One region of the Actinomadura sp. NPDC048021 genome, then DNA from elsewhere that is predicted to be linked to it. Evidence: riboswitches for the same ligand, from Rfam matches in the RefSeq annotation. Region 1 holds a riboswitch; the other holds the start of a gene.
The links. A riboswitch is a leader RNA that binds a small molecule or an ion and turns the genes downstream of it on or off. The one in region 1 is predicted to bind glycine.
Positions count from the first base shown of each region.

Region 2: it holds a riboswitch for glycine, as region 1 does, so the genes downstream of both, gcvP (aminomethyl-transferring glycine dehydrogenase) here and gcvT (glycine cleavage system aminomethyltransferase GcvT) in region 1, are expected to answer to the same signal.

Region 1 is NZ_JBEZJQ010000017.1:56,797-67,698, forward strand. Features, by position in the region: gene AB0C87_RS26585 (MerR family transcriptional regulator) at 1-363, opposite strand, end outside; gene AB0C87_RS26590 (SDR family oxidoreductase) at 407-1,156, opposite strand; gene AB0C87_RS26595 (TetR/AcrR family transcriptional regulator) at 1,192-1,767, opposite strand; gene AB0C87_RS26600 (nuclear transport factor 2 family protein) at 1,857-2,318, shown strand; gene AB0C87_RS26605 (L-serine ammonia-lyase) at 2,329-3,702, opposite strand; gene glyA (serine hydroxymethyltransferase) at 3,773-5,029, opposite strand; gene gcvH (glycine cleavage system protein GcvH) at 5,026-5,415, opposite strand; gene gcvT (glycine cleavage system aminomethyltransferase GcvT) at 5,471-6,565, opposite strand; glycine riboswitch at 6,732-6,827, opposite strand; gene AB0C87_RS26625 (hypothetical protein) at 7,201-7,542, opposite strand; gene AB0C87_RS26630 (M50 family metallopeptidase) at 7,780-9,078, shown strand; gene AB0C87_RS26635 (PLP-dependent cysteine synthase family protein) at 9,068-10,168, opposite strand; gene AB0C87_RS26640 (hypothetical protein) at 10,250-10,902, shown strand, end outside.
Region 2 is NZ_JBEZJQ010000030.1:112,622-123,523, forward strand. Features, by position in the region: gene AB0C87_RS36175 (tetratricopeptide repeat protein) at 1-283, opposite strand, end outside; gene gcvP (aminomethyl-transferring glycine dehydrogenase) at 692-3,562, opposite strand; glycine riboswitch at 3,733-3,827, opposite strand; gene AB0C87_RS36185 (lysylphosphatidylglycerol synthase transmembrane domain-containing protein) at 4,099-6,570, shown strand; gene AB0C87_RS36190 (MerR family transcriptional regulator) at 6,575-7,180, opposite strand; gene AB0C87_RS36195 (bifunctional nuclease family protein) at 7,500-7,970, opposite strand; gene AB0C87_RS36200 (MerR family transcriptional regulator) at 8,113-8,844, opposite strand; gene AB0C87_RS36205 (FHA domain-containing protein) at 8,884-9,414, opposite strand; gene AB0C87_RS36210 (DUF881 domain-containing protein) at 9,724-10,497, opposite strand; gene AB0C87_RS36215 (small basic family protein) at 10,494-10,826, opposite strand; partial or broken gene AB0C87_RS36220 (DUF881 domain-containing protein) at 10,849-10,902, opposite strand, start outside.

The DNA of each region.
Region 1 (10,902 bases):
GGGGCGTCTCTCGGCCGCGCGGGTCAGGGCGGTGGCGAGGCGGTCGCGGGCCTCGGTCTGGGCGGTGATGCGCGCGTCGAGGACGGCGAGGCGGTCCAGGGCGATGCGGAGCCCCTTCTCCGACGGGGGCGAGGCCGCCACGTCGCCGTCCAGGCAGACCGAGAACGCGCGCACGTCGTCGAGGGTGAGGCCGACGGCGAGCAGCTCCCGGATGTTGCGGACCCGCACGGCCGCGCCCTCGTCGTAGATCCGGTATCCGTTGCCCGCCCGGCGGGACGCGATCAGGCCCGCCTCCTCGTAGTGCCGCAGCGCCCGCGGCGTCGTCCCGGTGATCCGCGCCAGCTCGCCGATCCGCACCGCCACCACCTCCTCCCCTCGTTCTACCAGGCGGTGGGCCCGCCGGCGCTCAGGCGACCACCGCGCCTCCGTCCACCGCGAGGACGGCGCCGGTGACGAACGAGGCGTCGGGCGAGGCCAGGCGCGTGATCGCCCACGCGACCTCCTCCGGCCGCCCGACGCGGCCGAGCGGGGTGTGCTCGATTTGCCACTGCCGGAGCGCCGCGAGGCGCTCGGCGGAGAGGCCCTGGTGCTCGCCCATCGGGGTGGCGATCGCTCCGGGCGCCACGGCGGCCACGCGGATGCCGCGCGGCGCGAGCTCCAGGGCCCAGCCGCGCGTGAGCGTCTCCAGCGCCGACTTCGTGGCGGCGTAGAACGCGTTGCCGGGCCAGCCCCGCTGCCCGACGGACGTGCTGACGTTGACGACGACCCCGCCGCCGTCGAGCGCGGGCAGCGCCGCCCGGGTCAGCAGGACGGGCGCCACCAGGTTCGTCGCGAGCTGCGGCGCGAGCGTCTCCGGGGCGAGGCTCTCCAGGGTCCCGCTCTGGACGATCGCCGCGTTGTTGACCAGCACGTCCAGCCGTCCGTGCGCGTCCGTCACCCTGCGCACGATCTCGGCGGCGGCGCCGTCGCCGGTGATGTCGGCGGCGAGCGGCTCGATGCCGGGATGCCCGTCCGCGGTCTCGGCCAGCGGGCCGGGCCGCCGTCCGACGGCCACCACGCGGGCGCCCTCGGCCGCGAACATGCGTGCCGTGGCGCGTCCGATCCCGGTTCCCGCGCCGGTGACCAGGACGACCCTGTTCTCCGAATTCGTCTCCATGCCCCGAGCCTGGAACCCTGCCGCCAACGGCAGGGTCAAGCCCGGCCGGCCCTTTCCAGGAGAAGGCGGGCGCCGGTTCGGGCGCGGGCGGCGGCGGTGGGGTCGCCCTGGATTCCGGCGACGACGATGGCGCCCTCGGCGAGCAGGTAGACGGGTTCGGCGGCGGACGCGTCGACAGGGGAGACCAGGGCCACGACCTGGTCGTGGAAGGCCCGCTTGTGGGCTCGCGCCGCGTCCGCGACCGCCGGGGAGGACGAGCCGAGCTCCCCGTGGGCGTTGACCCAGGCGCAGCCGCGGAAGCCCGGCTCGGCGAACCACGCGCCGAGCCAGTCGAACAGGGCGAGGACGCGCCGCCGGGGGTCGGGCTCCGCGTCCAGATGGGCGGCCAGGCTCGCGCGCCAGCGGCGGTCGCGGCGGTCCAGCATCGCGACGACGAGGGCCTCCTTCGTGGGAAAGAGCCGGTAGATGCGCTTGAGCGGCAGCCCGGACACGGTCCGCAGCTCGTCCATGCCCACCGCCTGGACGCCCTGCCGGTAGAAGAGGCGCTCGGCGACGTCCAGCAGGGCCTGGCGGTCCCGGTCCTGCTGCTCCTCGGTGATCGCGGCCGGCATGGGCGCTCCTGACTTGACGTTGAGAACGATCGTTCCCTACCTTAGCGGCAGAGATGGAGAACGCTCGTTCTCAACCCGAGGAGGCCGCCGTGACCGAGGACCGTCCGCCCTACCCGCCGTTCACCCTGGAGACCGCGAAGCAGAAGGTCCAGGCGGCCGAGGACGCGTGGAACACCCGCGACCCGCAGCGGGTGGCGCTCGCCTACACGCCCGACTCGGTCTGGCGGAACCGCGACCGGTTCGTCACCGGACGGGAGGAGATCATCGCCTTCCTGACCGCGAAGTGGGAGCGGGAGCTCGACTACGCGCTGCGCAAGAGCCTGTGGGGGTTCCGCGAGAACCGCATGGCCGTCCGGTTCCAGTACGAGTGGCACGACGCCGGCGGGCAGTGGTGGCGCAGCTACGGCAACGAACTGTGGGAGTTCGACGAGCGCGGCCTGATGCGGTGGCGGGAGGCGAGCATCAACGACGTCGCGATCGGCGAGGCCGACCGCCGCATCCGCGGCCCGCGCCCCGCCGACGAGCACGGCCTCGACATCCCGCTCCGGTAGCGGGCCGCGGTCAGCACTCGATGACGTTGACGGCGAGGCCGCCGCGCGAGGTCTCCTTGTACTTGTCGAGCATGTCGCGGCCCGTGTCGCGCATGGTCTTGATGGCCTTGTCGAGGGAGACGAAGTGGCGGCCGTCGCCGCGCAGGGAGATCCGGGCGGCGCTGATGGCCTTGACGGCGCCGACGGCGTTGCGCTCGATGCAGGGGACCTGGACCAGGCCGCCGACGGGATCGCAGGTCAGGCCGAGGTTGTGCTCGATGCCGATCTCGGCGGCGTTCTCCACCTGCTCGGGGGTGCCGCCGAGGACCTCCGTGAGCCCGGCGGCGGCCATCGAGCAGGCCGACCCGACCTCGCCCTGGCAGCCGACCTCGGCCCCGGAGATGGAGGCGTTCTGCTTGAACAGCACGCCGATCGCCCCGGCGGTCAGCAGGAACCGCACCACGCCCTCGTCGTCGTGGCCCGGGATGAACCGGTCGTAGTAGTGCAGGACGGCCGGGATGATGCCCGCGGCGCCGTTGGTCGGCGCCGTGACGATGCGCCCGCCCGCCGCGTTCTCCTCGTTGACCGCCAGCGCGAACAGGGTGATCCAGTCCATCGCGTGGAGCGGGTCGGACGCCTCCTCCGCGGACAGCTGCCGGTGCAGCTGGGGAGCGCGGCGGCGCACCTTGAGCCCGCCCGGCAGGAGGCCCTCCCGGGTGCAGCCGCGGGTCACGCAGGCCCGCATGACCTGCCAGAGTTCGAGCAGGCCGTCGTGGATCTCGGCGGCGTCGCGGCCGAACGCCTTCTCGTTCTCCAGCATCAGCGCCGAGATCGACAGGCCCGTCTCCCGGCACCGCTCCAGCAGCTCGGCGGCCGTGTCGAAGGGGTGCGGCAGGACGGTGTCGTCGGGCTTGATGCGGTCGGCGCCGGTGGCGTTCTCGTCCAGGATGAACCCGCCGCCGACGGAGTAGTACACCTTCGCGCGCAGCTCCCCGCCGGAGGCGTCCAGAGCCGTGAAGCGCATCCCGTTGGGGTGGCCGGGCAGCGACTCCTTGCGCTCGAAGACCAGGTGCTCGTTGACCACGAACGGGATCTCGTGGTCGCCGAACAGCCGCAGCGCCCCGCGCTCGCGGATCGCGGCGAGCCGCTCGTCCACCCGGTCGACGTCGACGAGCTCGGGCTTGTCGCCCTCAAGACCGAGGATGACGGCCTTGTCGGAGCCGTGGCCCTTGCCGGTGAGGCCGAGCGACCCGTAGAGGGTGACGGCGACGGACGCCGTCTTCTCCAGCAGCCCGTCGCGCTGGAGCCCCCGGGCGAACCGGTGCGCCGCGGCCATCGGGCCCCCCGTGTGGGAGGACGACGGACCGATGCCGATCTTGAACAGGTCGAAAACGCTGATGGCCATAGCTACCTCGTTGTAGCCGCGCCCCCTCCCCCTTGACGGGGGTCCCGCAGGGGGAGAGGGCGCCGGAACGTCACAGGTTCGGGTACAGGGGGTGCTCGTCCGCCAGCGCCTTCACCCGCGCGGCGAGCGCGTCCCGGTCGAAGGACGGCTGCAGCGCCAGCGCGATCACGTCCGCGACCTCGGCGAAGTCCTCGGCGGTGAAACCGCGGGTCGCGAGGGCCGGGGTGCCGATCCGCAGACCGGACGTCACCATCGGCGGGCGCGGGTCGTTCGGCACCGCGTTGCGGTTGACCGTGATGCCGATGTCGTGCAGGCGGTCCTCGGCGTCGCGCCCGGTGAGCTCGGAGTCCACCAGGTCGACCAGCACGAGGTGGACGTCCGTCCCGCCGGTCAGCACCTTGACGCCGGCCTTGGCGCAGTCCTCGGCGAGCAGGCGCTCGGCGAGCAGCTTCGCGCCCTCCACCGTCGCCGCCTGCCGGGCCCGGAACTCCTCCGACGCGGCGATCTTCAGGGCGACGGCCTTGGCGGCGATCACGTGCTCCAGCGGGCCGCCCTGCATGCCGGGGAACACCGCGGAGTTGATCTTCTTGCCGTACTCCTCGCGGGCGAGGATCAGCCCGCCGCGGGGACCGCCGAGCGTCTTGTGCGTCGTCGTCGTCACGATGTCGGCGTGCGGGACGGGCGAGGGGTGCAGCCCCGCCGCCACCAGGCCCGCGAAGTGCGCCATGTCGACCATGAGCAGCGCCCCGACCGAGTCGGCGATCCGCCGGAACGCGGCGAAGTCGAGCCGCCGCGGGTACGCCGACCAGCCCGCCACGATCATCTTCGGCCGGTGCTCGGCCGCGAGCGAGGCCACCTCGTCCATGTCGACCAGGCCGTCCTCGGCGCGGACGTGGTACGGCACCACGTTCAGCACCTTGCCGGAGTAGTTCAGCCGCATCCCGTGCGTGAGATGCCCGCCGTGCGCGAGGTCGAGGCCGAGGATCGTGTCGCCGTGCTGGAGCAGCGCGAAGTACACCGCCGTGTTCGCCTGCGCCCCGCTGTGCGGCTGGACGTTCGCGTGCTCGGCGCCGAACAGCGCCTTGGCCCGGTCGATCGCGAGCTGCTCGGTGACGTCGACGAACTCGCAGCCGCCGTAGTACCGGCGGCCCGGGTACCCCTCGGCGTACTTGTTCGTCAGGACCGACCCCTGAGCCTCCAGCACCGAGACCGGCGCGAAGTTCTCCGACGCGATCATCTCCAGGGTGCCCTGCTGGCGGCGCAGCTCCGCGGCGACGGCCTCGGCGACCTCCGGATCGGCCGTCGCGAGGGAGTCGTTCAGACTCATGATTCCTCGATCAGCTTGTCGTAGGCGGCGGAGTCGAGCAGGTCGCCCGGCTCCTCCGAGATCCGCACCTTGAAGATCCAGCCCTCGCCGTACGGGTCGTCGTTGATGACCTTCGGCTCGTCCACCACCGCGCTGTTGATCGCGGTGATCTCGCCGCTGACGGGGGAGTAGACGTCGCTCACCGACTTGGTCGACTCCACCTCGCCGCACGGCTCGCCCGCCTCGACGGTGTCGCCCTCCGACGGCTGCAGCTCGATGTAGACGATCTCACCGAGGGCGTCGGCGGCGTGCGCGGTGATGCCGACCGTGACGATGCCGTCCTCGCCACCGAGGCCCGACACCCACTCGTGCTCCTCGCTGTAGCGGAGCTCCTCCGGAACGCTCACGATCACTTCTCTCTTTCCACTGTGGGGGCGCGCCCCACACCGCCGGACAACTTGTTCAGGAACGCTTGTAGAACGGCAGGGCCACCACGTCCACCGGCTCGTGCCGGCCGCGGACGTCCACGGCGAGGCCCGCCTCCTCGACGCCGCTGTCGAGGTACGCCATGGCGATCGGCGTGCCCAGTGTGGGCGACGGGGCGCCGCTCGTCACGATGCCGCACGGCGCGCCGCCGGACGTGACGACCTGGTACCCCTTGCGAGGCGCGCGACGCCCCCGCGCGACCAGTCCCACGAGCCTACGGCCCGGCGGGGTCTGCGCCTGCGCCGCCAGGGCGGCCTTGCCCACGAAATCGCCTGGCTTGTCCAGCTTCACCACCCGGCCGAGGCCCGCCTCGAACGGCGTCGTCTCGGCCGTCAGCTCGTTCCCGTACAGCGGCATCCCCGCCTCCAGGCGCAGCGTGTCGCGGGCCGAAAGCCCCGCCGGGACGACCCCCTCCACCGCGGCGAGCGCCCTCCACAGCCCGACACCGTCGGACGCGTCCACGAACAGCTCGAACCCGTCCTCGCCCGTGTACCCGGTGCGGGCGACCAGCGCGTCCACGCCCGCGACCCGCCCCGCAAGGATCGCGTAGTACTTCAGGTCCCCCAGCGGCGCGTCCGTGAACCCCTCGAGAATTTCCTGGGAACGCGGCCCCTGCAGGGCGATCAGCGCGTACGAGTCGGACCGGTCGTCCACCGCCGCCTCGAACCCCGCGGCCCGCTCGACCAGCGCCTCCCGGACGACGGCGGCGTTCGCCGCGTTCGCCACCACCATCCACGTCTCGTCCGCGAGCCGGTAGACGATCAGGTCGTCCAGGACGCCGCCGTCGTGCCCGCAGATCATCGTGTAGCGGGCCTTGCCCACCGGCATCGGCGACAGGTTGCCGACCAGCGCGAAGTCCAGCGCGGCCCCCGCGCCCGGACCCGACAGGAAGATCTCCCCCATGTGCGACAGGTCGAACAGCCCCGCCCCCGTGCGGACGGCCTGGTGCTCGGCGGTCTCGCTCGCGTAGCGCAGCGGCATGAGATGGCCGGCGAAGTCGACGAGGTTCGCGCCGAGGTCCTCATGGACGTCGTGCAGCGGCGTCTTCTTCGCGGTCGGATCGGCGGACATGGGCTCGGCTCCTTCGTCACGGGCGCGCGTGGTCCATCGTCCCACTCGCGCACCGGGCGTATCGGTGCCTCCCCCTCTGTCATCGGCGCCTGAGAGCTTCACCCGCCGCGCACGGCGGGCTTTCACCTTCGGCGGGGGACCGGAGTCCCCGCTTTCCAGAGGTCGCCTGGCCCGTGCGGTCCGTGGGCCTGAGAGGTTCCGGGGAGGATTTGCTCCTTCGGCGTCCCCCACCGGCTGCGAGGGACTCTCCCGCACGGGATCATCAGCTGTCGAAGAAGGCTAGCAGTGTTCATTGTGTTTTTTGAGGTCGGGGCCCTGGGGGCCCCGACCTCAAAAAACACGTGCGATCGCTGGCATCGCTCCGGCTCGCCTTGCGGCTCGCTGCGCGATCAGGTTCTCGCAAGCTCGAACCTGCCTTCGGACGCGATCGCGAGTGTGAGGTCGTCGTCGGCTGGGGTGGCGGCTGAGGTCGTCTCGTTGGACGGTTGCTGCTGGTGCTTCCGTTTCGGTGTCCCTCTGTGCGGGTCGTCTCGACCGTTGCGCTTCTTGGCACAGGTGGCGGTTTCCCCGGCTCCGGCTCAGGACGATGGTCGCGCCGGTGCTCGGGAGTGACGGGAGCGCTGTGGGAGTGGTCGTCAGCGTGGGGGTGGGGTGGCGGGGGGCGACATGGACTTCACGCAGGTCTGCAGGGCGGCCCTGATCTTCTTCAGCTCGTCGGGGGCGGGGGATCTCGTGGGGTTGGGGGTGGGCATCTGGACGCCCTGGGCGTGCATGCAGTCGTTGAAGGCCTTGACCGCCTTCGACTGGGCCGGGGGGAGGGGCGTGGTCTCGACGCCCGTGCCGGGGGCGGAGGGGGCCTGCGTCCTGGCGGTCGGGGCTGGGGACGACGCGCCCGCCGTCGTGCCGCCGTCGTCGCTGCCGCCGCAGCCGGCCAGGGCCAGCGTCAGGGCCAGGACCGCTACATGACCGCGCTTCAAGGGGGAACCTCCGTGGCCGGGGTGGGCCGCCCATGATGGGCGGTCGGCCCTGCTCGCGGATACGCGCTCTCGTGCCAATGATGCGCGGCCGGGTTAGCACCGTGCATCAAAGTGGCCTCCGGCACGGACCGCTTCTTCGTTCGCCTCAACCGGATCGCGGGCCGTAACGTACTCTGAACTGGTTGTCGGAGATCACCCCCGGGTGCGCGGGGTGGACGGACCCGGAGGGCACGCCGCATGGTCTACTACCTGGCTGGAGCGTTGATCCTCTTCTTCGGCCTGCTGGTCTCCATCGCGCTGCACGAGCTCGGGCACTTCTCCTTCGCCAAGCTGTTCGGGGTGCGGACCACGCAGTTCATGGTCGGGTTCGGGCCCACCATGTGGTCGAGGCACAAGGGCGAGACGGAGTACGGGGTCAAGTGGATCCCGCTCGGCGGCTACATCCGCATGATCGGCATGCTGCCGCCGCGCAAGGGCGACGCGCCCGGGCAGGTGCGGCGGATCAGCACCGGGCCGTGGCAGGGGCTGATCGAGTCCGCGCGCGGGGCCTCGCTGGAGGAGGTCGGGCCCGGCGACGGGGACCGCGTGTTCTACGCCAAGAAGTGGTGGCAGAAGCTGCTCATCATGTTCGGCGGGCCCGCGATGAACCTGCTCCTGTCGGTGATGTTCTTCGCGATCCTGCTGATGGGCATCGGCGTCAACCAGCCGCAGCCGGTGATCAAGGAGGTCGCCGAGTGCATGGTGCCGGCCAGCGCCAAGGTCGCCGCGTGCCCGGCGGGCGCGACGCCGACGCCCGCGCGGCAGGTCGGGCTCCAGGCCGGCGACCGGATCGTCGCGTTCGACGGCAAGAAGATCGACGACTATCCGCAGCTCCAGCGGCTGATCCGCAAGGACGGCGGCAAGACCGTCCCGATGACCGTCCGGCGGGACGGCAGGGACGTGCGGCTGAACGTCCCGATCACCCGCAACCAGATGTACGACCTCAAGGACGAGGACAAGGTCGTCAACGTCGGGTTCCTCGGCATCACGCCGTCCAGCGGGATCGAGCGGCAGGGGCCGGGCGCGGTCGCGAGCACGATGGGCGACCTGACCGCGCGCACCGTCGGCGCCCTGGTGCGGATGCCGCAGAAGATGGTCGGCGTGTGGAACGCGGCCTTCGGCGGCGAGAAGCGCGACCCGAACGGGCCGATCGGCGTCGTCGGCGTCAGCCGGATCGGCGGCGAGGTCGCCGCGTCCGACGACTTCACCGGGACGCAGAAGGTCTCCTTCTTCGTGATGCTGCTCGGCTCGCTGAACCTCGCGGTCGGGCTGTTCAACCTCATCCCGCTGCTGCCGCTGGACGGCGGGCACATCGCGGGCGCGCTCCTGGAGGCGGTCAAGAAGGCCTTCGCCCGGATCTTCCGCAGGCCCGACCCCGGCTACGTGGACGTGGCCAAGGCGCTGCCGGTGACGTACGTGATGGCCGTCATCCTGATCGTCATGGGCGGCCTGCTGATCTACGCCGACCTGTTCAACCCGATCCGCGTCACGGGGTGACGTCCGGCATCGTGCCGGTCTTCAGGAAGGCGTCCAGCGCGGCCCGGTAGGGGGCGACGTCGAGGCCCTGCTCCGCCAGCCACGCGTCCGACCCGTAGGTGCCCGCGTAGCGCTCGGCGCCGTCGCAGATGAGCGTGACGACGCTGCCGCGCTCCCCGCGGGCCCGCATCTGCGCGATCAGCTCGGCCGCGCCCCACATGTTCGTGCCGGTCGAGCCGCCCACGCTCCGGCCGCTGACATCGCTCGTCCAGCGCATCGCCGCGATCGACGCCGCGTCCGGCACCCGGATCATCCGGTCGATCACCGTGGGCAGGAACGACGGCTCGACGCGGGGGCGGCCGATGCCCTCGATCCGCGAGCCCGCCGCGGTGCGCTCGGGGTCCCCGTCGGCGAACGAGCCGTGGAACGCCGACCCCTCCGGGTCGACCACCGCGAGCCGCGTCTGGAACATCCGGTAGCGGGCGTACCGGCCGATCGTCGCGGACGTCCCGCCGGTGCCCGCGCCGACCACGATCCAGGACGGCTCGGGGAACCGCTCCAGCCGCATCTGCTCGAAGATCGACTCGGCGATGTTGTTGTTGCCGCGCCAGTCCGTCGCCCGCTCGGCGAAGGTGAACTGGTCCATGAAGTGGCCGCCGCACTCGGCCGCGAGGCGCCGCGACTCCTCGTAGATCGCCGACGGGTCGGCCACCAGGTGGCAGCGGCCGCCGTGGAACTCGATGAGCTGGATCTTCTCCGGGCTGGTGGTGGCCGGCATGACCGCGACGAACGGCAGGCCGAGCAGCCGCGCGAAGTACGCCTCCGACACCGCCGTCGACCCGCTGGACGCCTCGATGATCGTCGTGTCCTGGCGGATCCACCCGTTGGCCAGCCCGTACAGGAACAGCGACCGGGCGAGCCGGTGCTTCAGCGAACCCGTGGGGTGGACGGACTCGTCCTTCAGGTAGAGGTCGATGCCCCACTCCGGGGGCAGCGGGAACACGTGCAGGTGCGTGTCGGCGCTGCGGTTGGCGTCGGCGTCCACGAGCCGGATCGCCTCGGCGATCCATGCCCGGTACCCGGGATCGCAGCGGTCCACGATGCGGCTCATGGCGGTTCTCCCCCTGATCGTCGGCAGGGTCACACGATATCGGCGCATGTCACGGTGCATCATTGAGGAGGCGGGGGGCAGATGATCGAGATGTTCGACGAACGCATCGTGGCGACCGGCCGGCTGCCGCTGTTCGGTTTCTTCGTGGCGTTCATGGTCACTTTCGTGCTGACGCGGGTGAACGTGCGGCTGATCCGCGCGGACGTGCGCTGGTGGTTCCGGAACGTGAAGGCCGGCGACGTGCACATCCACCACGTCGTGTTCGGCGTGGTGCTGATGCTGTTGGGCGGGGTGGCGAGCCTCGCCGTCCCGGACGCCTACGTCGGCCTCGACCTCGCGGCGGCGGTGGTGTTCGGGATGGGATCGGCCCTCGTCCTGGACGAGTTCGCGCTGATCCTGCACCTCAGCGACGTCTACTGGACGGAGAAGGGCCGCGCGTCCGTCGACGCGGTGTTCGTCGCGATGGCGGTGACCGGGCTGCTGCTGCTCGGCATCCGTCCCCTCGGCTACGAGGGCATCGCGCCCGACCATGGCACCGGGCTGATCACCCGCGTCTACGTCGCCTCGCTCGCCGTCAACCTCGTCCTCGCCGTGGTCACGCTGCTGAAGGGCAAGATCTGGACGGGGCTCATCGGGCTGTTCATGCCCGCGCTGCTGATCGTCGGCGCGATCCGGGTGGCGCGGCCCGGCTCGCCCTGGTCGCGCTGGCGCTACGACCCCGGCTCGCGCCGGTA
Region 2 (10,902 bases), on a different contig from region 1:
CGTGGGTGAGCGCCAGGTGGTAGGCGGCGCGCGGCCCGTACTCGGGATCGGCGGTGGCGATCGCCGTCCGGTCGGCCTCCCGGGCGCGCTCGACGTGCCCGGCGTCGTCCAGGACGACCGCCAGCCCCAGCGCCGCCCGCGCCCGGAAGGGGGTGTCGCCCAGCGCGAGCACCTTCTCGAACAGCAGCGCGGCCCTCTCGGCCTCACCGCTCTCGGCGAGGCCGCGGGCCTCCTCGCACAGTCGCGCAGGGTCCTCGGATACCGCGTCCGGAGACTCGATCATCGCTCTTCTGCCCTCTGGGGGTCGGGGTCCGCAAAGAGCGTAGCGATCCGCGCCGCCCCCGTCCCGCGACGACACCCCAAAACCCAAGCAAGATCACAAATCCATCGCCCGTGCCCACCCCGCACCCAGCCGAGCCACCAGCGACCCGAACCATCGCGATCGCGTCCGAAGGCAGGTTCAAGCGAAGCGAGAACCTGATCGCGCAGCGAGCCGCAAGGCGAGCCGAAGCGATGCCAGCGATCGCACGCAGTGCTCGACGATGGAGGGCCGTCAAGGCCCGAAGGAGGAGAGCACTGCAATAAACACAGCAGCGAGCCGCAAGGCGAGCCGAAGCGATGCGAGCGATCGCACGTGGCTTTCCAGGCTGAGGCGCCCCTAGGCGCCTCAGCCTGGAAACCACAATCCAATTCAGTCCTCGAACGCTTCGGGGGGCGGGCAGGAGCAGACGAGGTTGCGGTCGCCGTAGGCCTGGTCGATGCGGCGGACGGGCGGCCAGTACTTGTTCTCCCGCAGGGACGGGAGGGGGTAGGCGGCCTCCTCGCGCGTGTAGGCGTGCTTCCAGTCGTCGGAGACGAGGCAGGCGGCGGTGTGGGGGGCGTTCTTGAGGGGGTTGTCCTCGGCGTCGTAGCCGCCGTCGGCGACCCGCTGGATCTCCCGGCGGATCTCGATCATGGCGTCGCAGAACCGGTCGAGCTCGGCGAGGTCCTCGGACTCGGTGGGCTCGATCATCAGGGTGCCGGCGACGGGGAACGACAGGGTCGGGGCGTGGAAGCCGTAGTCGATGAGGCGCTTGGCGACGTCCTCGGCGGTGATCCCCGTCTCCTTGGTGATCTTGCGGAGGTCGGCGATGCACTCGTGCGCGACGAGGCCGTCGCGGCCGGTGTAGAGGATCGGGTAGTGCGGGGCGAGGCGGGCGGCGAGGTAGTTGGCGCCGATGATCGCACCCTCGGTGGCGGCGCGCAGCCCGTCCGGGCCCATCATCGCGATGTAGGCCCAGGAGATCGGCAGGATGCCGGCCGATCCCCACGGGGCGGCCGAGATGGGGCCGACGCCGGTGCCGGGGCCGGCCTCCTCGCGCATCGGGTGGTTGGGCAGGAACGGGGCCAGGTGCTCGCGGACGCCGATCGGGCCGACGCCGGGGCCGCCGCCGCCGTGCGGGATGCAGAACGTCTTGTGCAGGTTGAGGTGGGAGACGTCCGAGCCGAACTCGCCGGGGCGGGCGAGGCCGACGAGCGCGTTGAGGTTGGCGCCGTCGACGTAGACCTGGCCGCCGGCCTCGTGCACGGCCGCGCACACATCGGTGATCGTCTCCTCGAAGACGCCGTGCGTGGACGGGTAGGTCACCATGATCGCCGCGAGGCGGTCGCCGTGCTCGCCGAGCTTGGCGCGCAGGTCGTCGAGGTCGATGTTGCCGCCCTCGTCGCACGTGACGACGACGACCCGCATCCCGGCCATGACGGCGCTGGCGGCGTTGGTGCCGTGCGCCGAGGAAGGGATCAGGCAGACGTCGCGGTGCTCCTCGCCGCGGAACGCGTGGTAGCCGCGGATGGCGAGCAGGCCGGCCAGCTCGCCCTGGGAGCCGGCGTTCGGCTGGACGGAGACCTTCGCGTACCCGGTGATCTCGGCGAGGAAGCCCTCCAGCTCGCCGATCAGCTCGACGTAGCCGGCGGCCTGGTCGAGCGGCGCGAACGGGTGGATCGCGGCGAACTCCGGCCAGGTGATCGGCTCCATCTCGGCGGTGGCGTTGAGCTTCATCGTGCAGGAGCCGAGCGGGATCATGGAGCGGTCGAGCGCGATGTCCTTGTCCTGGAGCCTGCGCAGGTAGCGCAGCATCGCGGTCTCGGAGCGGTGCGCGTGGAAGACGGGGTGGGTCAGGTAGGGGCTCTCGCGGCGCAGGGCGTCCGGGAACGCCTCGGGGACCTCGCCCACCTCGGTCGCGCCGAACGCCTCGAGCACGGCCGTCACGTGCGCGGGCAGCGTCGTCTCGTCGCAGGCGACCGCGACCCGGTCGGGGCCGTCCGGGCGCAGGTTGATTCCGCGCTCGCGGGCGGCCGCGACGACCTCGGCGGCGCGGCCCGGCACGCGGGCCAGGACCGTGTCGAAGAACGAGTCGTGGACGACCTCGACGCCGCCGGCGCGCAGCCCCGCGGCGATCTCGGCGGCCCGGCGGTGCGTCCGCTGCGCGATCGCGGCCAGCCCCTCGGGGCCGTGGTACACGGCGTACATGCTCGCCATCACGGCGAGCAGGACCTGGGCGGTGCAGATGTTGCTGGTGGCCTTCTCGCGGCGGATGTGCTGCTCGCGGGTCTGGAGGGCCAGCCGGTAGGCGGTGGCGCCGTCCGCGTCGACGGACACGCCCACGAGCCGGCCGGGGAGCTGGCGCTGGATGCCCTCGCCGACCGCCATGTAGCCGGCGTGCGGTCCGCCGAACCCGTAGGGGACGCCGAACCGCTGCGCGGAGCCCACCGCGATGTCGGCGCCGGACTCGCCGGGCGGGCGCAGCAGGGTCAGCGCCAGCAGGTCGGCGGCCACGACGGCCTTGGCGCCGCGCTCGTGGGCCTGCGCGATGACGGGTTCCAGGTCGCGGACGGCGCCGGACGCGCCCGGGTACTGCAGCAGCACGCCGAAGAAGTCGCCGTCGGGCAGGTCGCGGGACAGGTCGGCGATGACGATCTCGATGCCGAGCGGGATCGCGCGGGTCCGGACGACCTCGATCGTCTGCGGGAGCGTGTCGATGTCGACGAGGAACGCCCCGGGCTCCTTGCGCCGGGAGACGCGGTGCGCGAGGGCCATGGCCTCGGCGGCGGCGGTGCCCTCGTCCAGCATGGAGGCGTTCGCGACGGGCAGCCCGGTCAGGTCGCCCACCATCGTCTGGAAGTTCAGCAGGGCTTCGAGCCGCCCCTGGGAGATCTCCGGCTGGTAGGGGGTGTAGGCGGTGTACCAGCCCGGGTTCTCCAGCACGTTCCGCATGATCACACCGGGCGTGGTCGTCCCGTGGTAGCCGAGCCCGATCATGGACGTCAGGACGGTGTTGCGGGACGCGAGCTCGCGGAGCCGGTCCAGCGCGGCGGTCTCGCTCAGCGCGGGCGGCAGGTCCAGCGGACGGGACGTGCGGATCGCGGCGGGGACCGCGTGGTCGATCAGCGCCTCGGCGCCGGAGTAGCCGATGGCGGCCAGCATCCTCGCCTGGTCGTCCGGCGAGGGGCCGACATGCCGGTCGGCGAACGCCGACCGGGGATGCTGCGGCGCGGCCACAGGGGCGAAGAACTGGGCGGTCATGGAGGGCCTCCTGGCTGCTGCGGTCGCTCAGGTGCGCCGCCGGCGCGGGCCGGCGGCCGTTCTCCCCCTCTGTCATGGCACCTGAGAGCTTCACCCGCGCGGCGGGGTTTCCCCTTCGGTGAGCCGCCCTTCCCCGCGCGCGGGGACCGACGCCTGCTTTCCAGAGGTGCCTCGCCCGTGCGGTCCTTTTGCCTGAGAGGTTCCGGGGAGGTTGCCCCTTCGGCGCCCCACGCTGGCGGCGTGGGGTCTCTCCCGCACAGGGTTGACGGCATGTCCTAGGTCGAACCCTACCCAAAGGCGCGTCCGCGACGTCGTTCCGGCCCGCCGGAAGGGGCCGCGCCCCGCGGCGCGGGCGGTCTACCGGCGAGTACCATGTGCTGACTCACCTGGGGCGCGACGGCCCCGGGCCGCACGGGGGCGGGGAGACGAGGCTGCGGGATGGACGCGCGTCCCGGCGGCGGCCCCGCGACTCGACGGCGCGCCGCCGGGTCTGGGACGCTGATCACGATGGCGGATGGTCAGGGCGGCGGTACGGCGTGACACAGGCCCACGACGGAGCGGTGCGCCCGGCGCAGGGCGCGGCCGGCGCGCCCGTCGACGAGCCCGCCCAGCCGTACCGGATCCGCCGGCCCTCCGACGCCATCCGGTTCGCGGCGTCCGTGGTGGGGCTGGCGGCGGTGATGCTGCTGGTGTCGATCGCGCAGCAGACCACCCACGGCCTGCAGACCGACATCGCGCAGGGCACCGCGCACGCGCCGCGGCTGCTGCTGACGCTGGCGACGCTGGTGTCCAGCTTCGGGGTGCTGGCCGTGCCGATCGCGTTCGCGATCGAGCGGCTGTTCCACAAGGACGGCGTCCGCGTGGCGATCGCGCTGCTGGCCGCGATGATCGCGTTCGGGATCACGGTGGGCCTGGACGACCTGGTGGTGCGGGCCGCGCCGGGCGGCGTGCTCGACTCGCTGATCTGGGGCGGCACGGAGACCGCGCCGGTGCACACCGACATCGCCCCGGTGATCGCCTTCGTGAGCGCGGTCGGGATGGCGGGCCGGGCCCGCTGGCAGGCCGCGACCTGGACCATGATCGGGCTGGCGGCGCTGACGGGACTGACGGCGTCCTACGCCTCCGTCGCCGCGCTGGCGGCCACCTACCTGCTCGGCCGTGCCATCGGCCACGGCACCCTCTACGCCGTCGGGACGCCGAATCCCCGCCCGTCCGGGACGGCCGTGGTGGCCGCGCTCGAACGGCTCGGGCTGCACCCGCGGCGGGCGGCGCGCCTGGACGGCACGCACGACGCCGACGAGACCCGCCGCTACGGCGTCGCCCTCGCCCCCTCCCCGCAGGGCGGGTACGGCGCCCGGCTCCCGGCGCGCCGGGAGCGGCACGGCGACTGGGACGTGGAGGTCCGCGTCCTGGACCGCGACCAGCAGACCGCCGGGCTGCTCTACCGCGTCTGGCGGCTGCTGCGGCTGCGCGGCGCCACGACGGGGCGGACGCTGCGGTCGCTGCGCCGGTCCCTGGAGCTGGAGTCGCTGACGGCGTACGCGGTGGACGCCGCGGGCGCCCGGACGCCGCGGCTCGTCGGCACGTGCGAGGTCGGCACCGAGGCGGCGCTGCTGGCCTACGAGCACGTCCCGGGGCGGCGGCTCGGAGACGTCCCCGACGCGGAGATCACCGACGAGCTGCTGGCGGACGTGTGGCGACAGTTCCGGGCACTGCAGGCGGGGCGGCTCGCGCACCGGCGGCTGGAGGGCGAGGCGGTCCTGGTGGGCGACGACGGGCTGGCCTACCTGACCGACCTGCGGTTCGGGGAGACGGCGGCCGGCGACCTGGCGCTGCGCCTGGACCTCGCGCAGCTGCTCACGACGCTGGCGCTGCGCGCGGGGCCGGAGCGGGCGGTGGGGACGGCAGCGCCGGTGCTGGGCGAGGAGGCCCTCGGCGGGGCGGTGCCGCTGCTGCAGCGGGTGGCGCTGTCGCGGGCGACCCGCACCGCGCTGCGGCACCACAAGGACCTGCTGACCCGCATCCGGGAGCAGATCGTCCGGCTGAAGCCGGAGACGGAGGCGCCCCCGGCCAAGCTGGAGCGCTTCCGGCCGCGGACCATCGTCAGCATCGTGGCGCTGTCGGTCGCGGCCTACATCGTGATCCCCCAGGTGACGAGCCTGGACATCGGCCGCCTGGCGGCCACGGCGAGCTGGCACTGGGTGGCCGCGGCCCTCGGGGCGGCGGCGCTCACCTACGTCGCCGCCGCGTTCATGCTGATGGGGTTCGTCCCCGAGCGGCTGCCGCTGGGGCGGACGGTCCTGGTGCAGCTGGCGGCGTCGTTCGTGAAGCTGGTCGCGCCGGCGGCCGTGGGCGGCGTCGCCGTCAACACGCGCTACCTGCAGCGCTCGGGCGTCCGGCCCGCCCTCGCCGTCGCGAGCGTGGGCGCGTCGCAGCTCGTGGGGATGGTCACCCACATCCTGCTGCTGGTGCTGTTCGGGTTCCTGACCGGTTCGACGGCGAAGGCGACGCAGGACCTGGCCCCGTCCCGGACGATCGTGCTCGCGGTGCTCGGGCTGGGGCTGCTCGCGGGGCTCGCGCTGACGGTGCCGCGGGTGCGGCGGGTGGTCGCCTCGCGGCTGAGGGCCATGTTCTCGGGCGTGGTGCCGCGCCTGGTGGACGTGCTGCAGTCGCCGAAGAAGCTGTCCACCGGGATGGGCGGCACCCTGCTGCTGACGCTGGCGTTCACGCTGTGCCTGGACGCCTCGATCCGGGCGTTCGGCGGGTCGCTGCCGTGGACGACGGTGGTGCTGGTGTTCCTCACCGCGAACGCGGTGGGGTCGGCGGCGCCGACGCCGGGCGGGCTCGGCGCCGTCGAGGGCGCGCTCACGCTGGCGTTGACGATCTCGGGGCTGACGGCGGAGACGGCCACGTCGGCGGTGCTGCTCTACCGGCTCCTGACGCTGTGGCTGCCAGTCCTGCCGGGGTGGGGGGCGTTCGCCTTCCTGCAGCGCAAGGAGGCGCTCTGAGGGGTCAGCCGGTGCGGCGGGCGCGCCGCCGGTCGGCCAGTTCGTCGTGGTGGTGCCCGGCGGGGTCCTCGTCGCCGGTGGAGGCGCGTTCAGCGGGCAGCTCCGCCAGGCTGCCCTCCACCTCCTGCCACACCCGTCCGAGCGCGATGCCGAACACGCCCTGGCCGCCCTGGAGGAGGTCGACGACCTCGTCGGGCGAGGTGCACTCGTAGACGCTGACGCCGTCGCTCATCAGGGTGATCTGGGCGAGGTCCTGGACGCCGCGGTCGCGCAGGTGGGAGACGGCCGTGCGTATCTGCTGCAACGAGACGCCGGTGTCGAGGAGCCGCTTGACGACCTTCAGGACGAGGACGTCGCGGAAGCTGTACAACCGCTGGCTGCCGGACCCCTGGGCCGACCGCACGCTCGGCTCCACCAGCTTCGTGCGGGCCCAGTAGTCGAGCTGCCGGTAGGTGATGCCCGCCGCGGCGCACGCCGTCGGGCCGCGGTAACCGACGTCCTCCGGCGGCGCCGACACCTGGGTGTCGAAGAGCAGGCCCTGCTCTCCGGCACGGCGGGACGCCACGCGCCTGTCGGGGGTCGCCTTGCCCTCGCCGCTGCTCACCGCCACGCGGACCTCCGGCTTCTATCATCCCGTAGCGGTTCGTCAAGGGGGTTTGACGAATAACACCACGGGTGTTCCACCAGCACGGTAGGTGCCGGTCAGGGTGTGGTCAACGTTCATCGTCGGCGCGTCGCATGCCCGGATGAACCGGCTTCACGTGGGCAAACTGCGCACCTTCGTCACCCACGCAGTCCATACCCCGATGGTTCCCCCGCAAAAACCGCCAGGTCCGGCGCAATGGGCGACCATTCGCCCGATCGCATGATCTCGCACTCCAGAGTGACATACGGCACAGCGGCCGCTCGCCCCGGGGTGCCGGAGAGGCCTAACCGGCGCGGCCGAAGTCCTCAGGGGAGATCGTGTCGAGGAACTCGCGGAACTTCTCGACCTCGTCCTCCTGCTCGTCGGGGATGGCGACGCCGGCCTCCTCCAGGACGTCCTCGCTCGCGAAGATCGTGGCGCCCGTGCGCAGCGCGAGGGCGATGGAGTCGGACGGGCGCGCGCTCACCTCGACGCCGTTGGAGAAGACGAGGTCGGCGAAGAAGATCCCCTCGCGCAGCGCGGTGATGTTGACCGTGCGGAGCTGGACGCTCAGCGCGTCCAGCACGTCGCGGAACAGGTCGTGGGTGAGGGGCCGGGCGGGCAGCACCCCCTGCTGGGCGAAGGCGATCGCGGTCGCCTCCACCGCCCCGATCCAGATGGGCAGGTAGCGATCGCCCTCCGTCTCCTTCAACAGGACGATCGGCTGATTGGAGGGCATCTCGACCCGGACGCCGACGACCTCCATCTGCTTCACTGCGGCTCCCTGCTGGTTCTCGCTGTCTCGATCACCACGTGCAGCGGATCGATTCCTGACCGAACCATGTAGCCAACGTACACCCAGGCTCGGACAGCTCGCGGCGCGCGGGGTACGGCAAAATCCTCCACCGGCCGCGTGATCAGTGGTCGAGGCTCTCGCGCAGGCCCGCGCCCACCAGCGCGGCGTGCAGCCGGACCGACAGCGCGGCGATCTCCCGCGCGGTCTCGGCGGCCTCCTCGTGCGCGCCGCGGCTGCGGCGGCGCAGCTGCGGCGCGACCATCTGCTCGATCAGGCCGACCTGCCGGTCGGCGGCGGCCTTGACGGCGCGCAGGTGCCGGACCTCGAAGCCGAAGTCCTCGAGCGCGGCGGCCACGCGCGCGATGTTGAGCGCCTCGCCCTCGTAGTGCGCGCCGATCCGGCGGACGAGGCCGTACTCCTCCAGGCGGACGAGGAGGGCCTCGTCGATCCCGGCCCCGTCCAGGAGCTGGCGGCGGGTGAGCCGCACGGCGGGCTCCACCGCGGTCGTGTCGGCGGCCACGAGCGTGCGGGGGCGCCGCCGCTCAGGCTCGGCCGGGCCGGGGCGGCGCGCGCCGGGCGGCGGGACGCTCTCACCGCGGTCGCGCGCCTCCAGCTGCTGCCGGATGACGCGCAGCGGCAGGTAGTGGTCGCGCTGCGCGGTGAGGACGTAGCGCAGGCGCTCGACGTCGGCCTCGCCGAACTTGCGGTAGCCGGAGGGGCTGCGCTCCGGCTCGACGAGCCCCTCGGACTCCAGGAAGCGGATCTTGGAGATCGTGATGTCGGGGAACTCCGTCCTGAGCAGCCCGAGGACGTCCCCGATGGTCATCGGGGACCGGGCCGGCTCCGCGCTCAAGGGCCCTCCCATCGTTCGCCGCGACCTCGCCGCGTTCCGTCAGCCGTGGGCCGGGTTGGTGAGGAACACCAACCGAAACTTGCCGATCTGGACCTCGTCGCCGCCCGACAGCCCGGCCTGGTCGATCCGCTGCCGGTTGACGTAGGTGCCGTTGAGGCTGCCGGTGTCGCGGACGGAGAACACGCCGCCCTGCCGGGCGAACTCGGCGTGCCGGCGGGAGACGGTGACGTCGTCCAGGAAGATGTCGCTCTCGGGGTGCCGCCCGGCGGACGTGCGGTCCTTGTCGAGCAGGAAGCGGCTGCCGGCGTTGGGCCCGCGCTTGACGACGAGCAGCGCGGTGCCCGGGGGGAGCGCCTCCATCGCCATCTGGTCGGGCCCGGCCGGCTCCTCGGCGCCGGCGTCGGTGTCCAGCGCCTCGAATCCCCCGATGGAGATCGTGGACGTGGACTCGCCCGGCGACTCCCGGGGAGGCGGCGGCGCCGAACTCCTCAGCGGAGTGCCGCAGTTCGAGCAGAAGCGGGCATCATCCGGGTTGGCGTGACCGCACTGCGTGCAGTAGACGCTCGGCATCGATCGGCTCGGCCTCCTACCATCGGCGTGCCGCCCGCGGGCCGCCCGCCGTAGCGGGGACCGCCTGCGCCACGCGCATCCTTCACCCAACCCACGCCGGGGATCCGCCCCAGCAACGGTCCAGCTTCACCGCCCGCTCACGCGACGGTCGCCGCAACTTACGCGGCTATCACCCGAGGGGTCAACCGGAACGGTGAACCGGCTGCACCAAACTACATTCGACGATGATCGCAGGTCCATGCCGCCGCGCGGACCGCCGCGATCACGACGTCCCGGCACGGTGCCCGGTTTACCGTCCCCCCGTCCCCTCTAGGGAGACCGTACCGCGCCGACGGCCAGCTTCGCGCGCCGGGTGATCAGGACGCGGGCCCCGGCGCCCTCCAGCGTGCGGACGAGGCCTCCCGGGATGTTGAGCGCGGTCGTCATCGTGTGCGGGTCGCCGATGGCCAGGAACCGGTACGGGGCGGTGAGGAGCCTGCCGTCCGCGCGGACGCCGTCGCGGTCGTCCAGGAAGTGGGTGTCGACGCCGACGCGGACGTCGCCGACCTGGATGACCTCGGCGCCCGCGTCGCGGAGCTCCTCCAGGGCGTCCAGCAGGTTCAGGGCCTTCACGCCGTGCCGGGGGTCGTCGATGCGCAGTTCGATGCCGGGGCCCTCGGCGGGGAGCGTGCCCGCGAGCAGGCCGTAGGTGGTCGCCCGCTCGCGCGCCTCCTCCAGAGCCGTTCCGCCCTCGTCGCGCTCCAGGCGGGCCTTCGTCTCCTCCAGGTCCCGCAGGTCGCCCCTCAGCCGTTCGGAGCGCTGGCCCAGATCCGCGAGGATGCCGACGAGCTCGTCCTGCCGCGCGGTGGCGAAAGTGGTGTCGCGCTCGGTCGAGCGCACCTGCGCGGCGACGGCGAACCCCAGCACGAGGCACAGGAGCCCGCCGACGAGCTGCCCGGGGCTGACGCGCGGGCGCAGCAGATCGGCGAGGGCGCGCAGGCCTCCGGGCGCGGGCGGAACCCGTCCGTCCTCGGGTGGCCCCTCGTTCTCCGCGGCCCGCCCGTCCTCCGGTGGCGCCTTCCGCGTGGCCTCGCCGCCGGTCATGCGCCGAACAGCTTCCGCCGGATGGCCGCCGCGTTGGAGAAGATCCGGATGCCGAGGACGACCACGACGCCGGTGGACAGCTGCGAGCCGACGCCGAGCTTGTCCCCGAGGAAGACGATCAGCGCGGCGATGACGGTGTTGCTGACGAAGGAGACCGTGAAGACCTTCTCGTCGAAGATGCCCTCCAGCCGGGCCCGGACGCCGCCGAACATGGCGTCGAGCGCCGCCACGATCGCGATCGGCAGGTAGGGCTGGAGCCAGAGCGGGACGTCCGGCTGGATCAGCAGGCCCAGCGTGACGCCGACCACGAGCCCGATCAGCGCGATCATCTCCGGGTCACCCCTCCCCCGCTCACCGGCCGCCCCTCTCGCCGGGGACGGCGTACCGCAGCCGGACCGCCCCCGC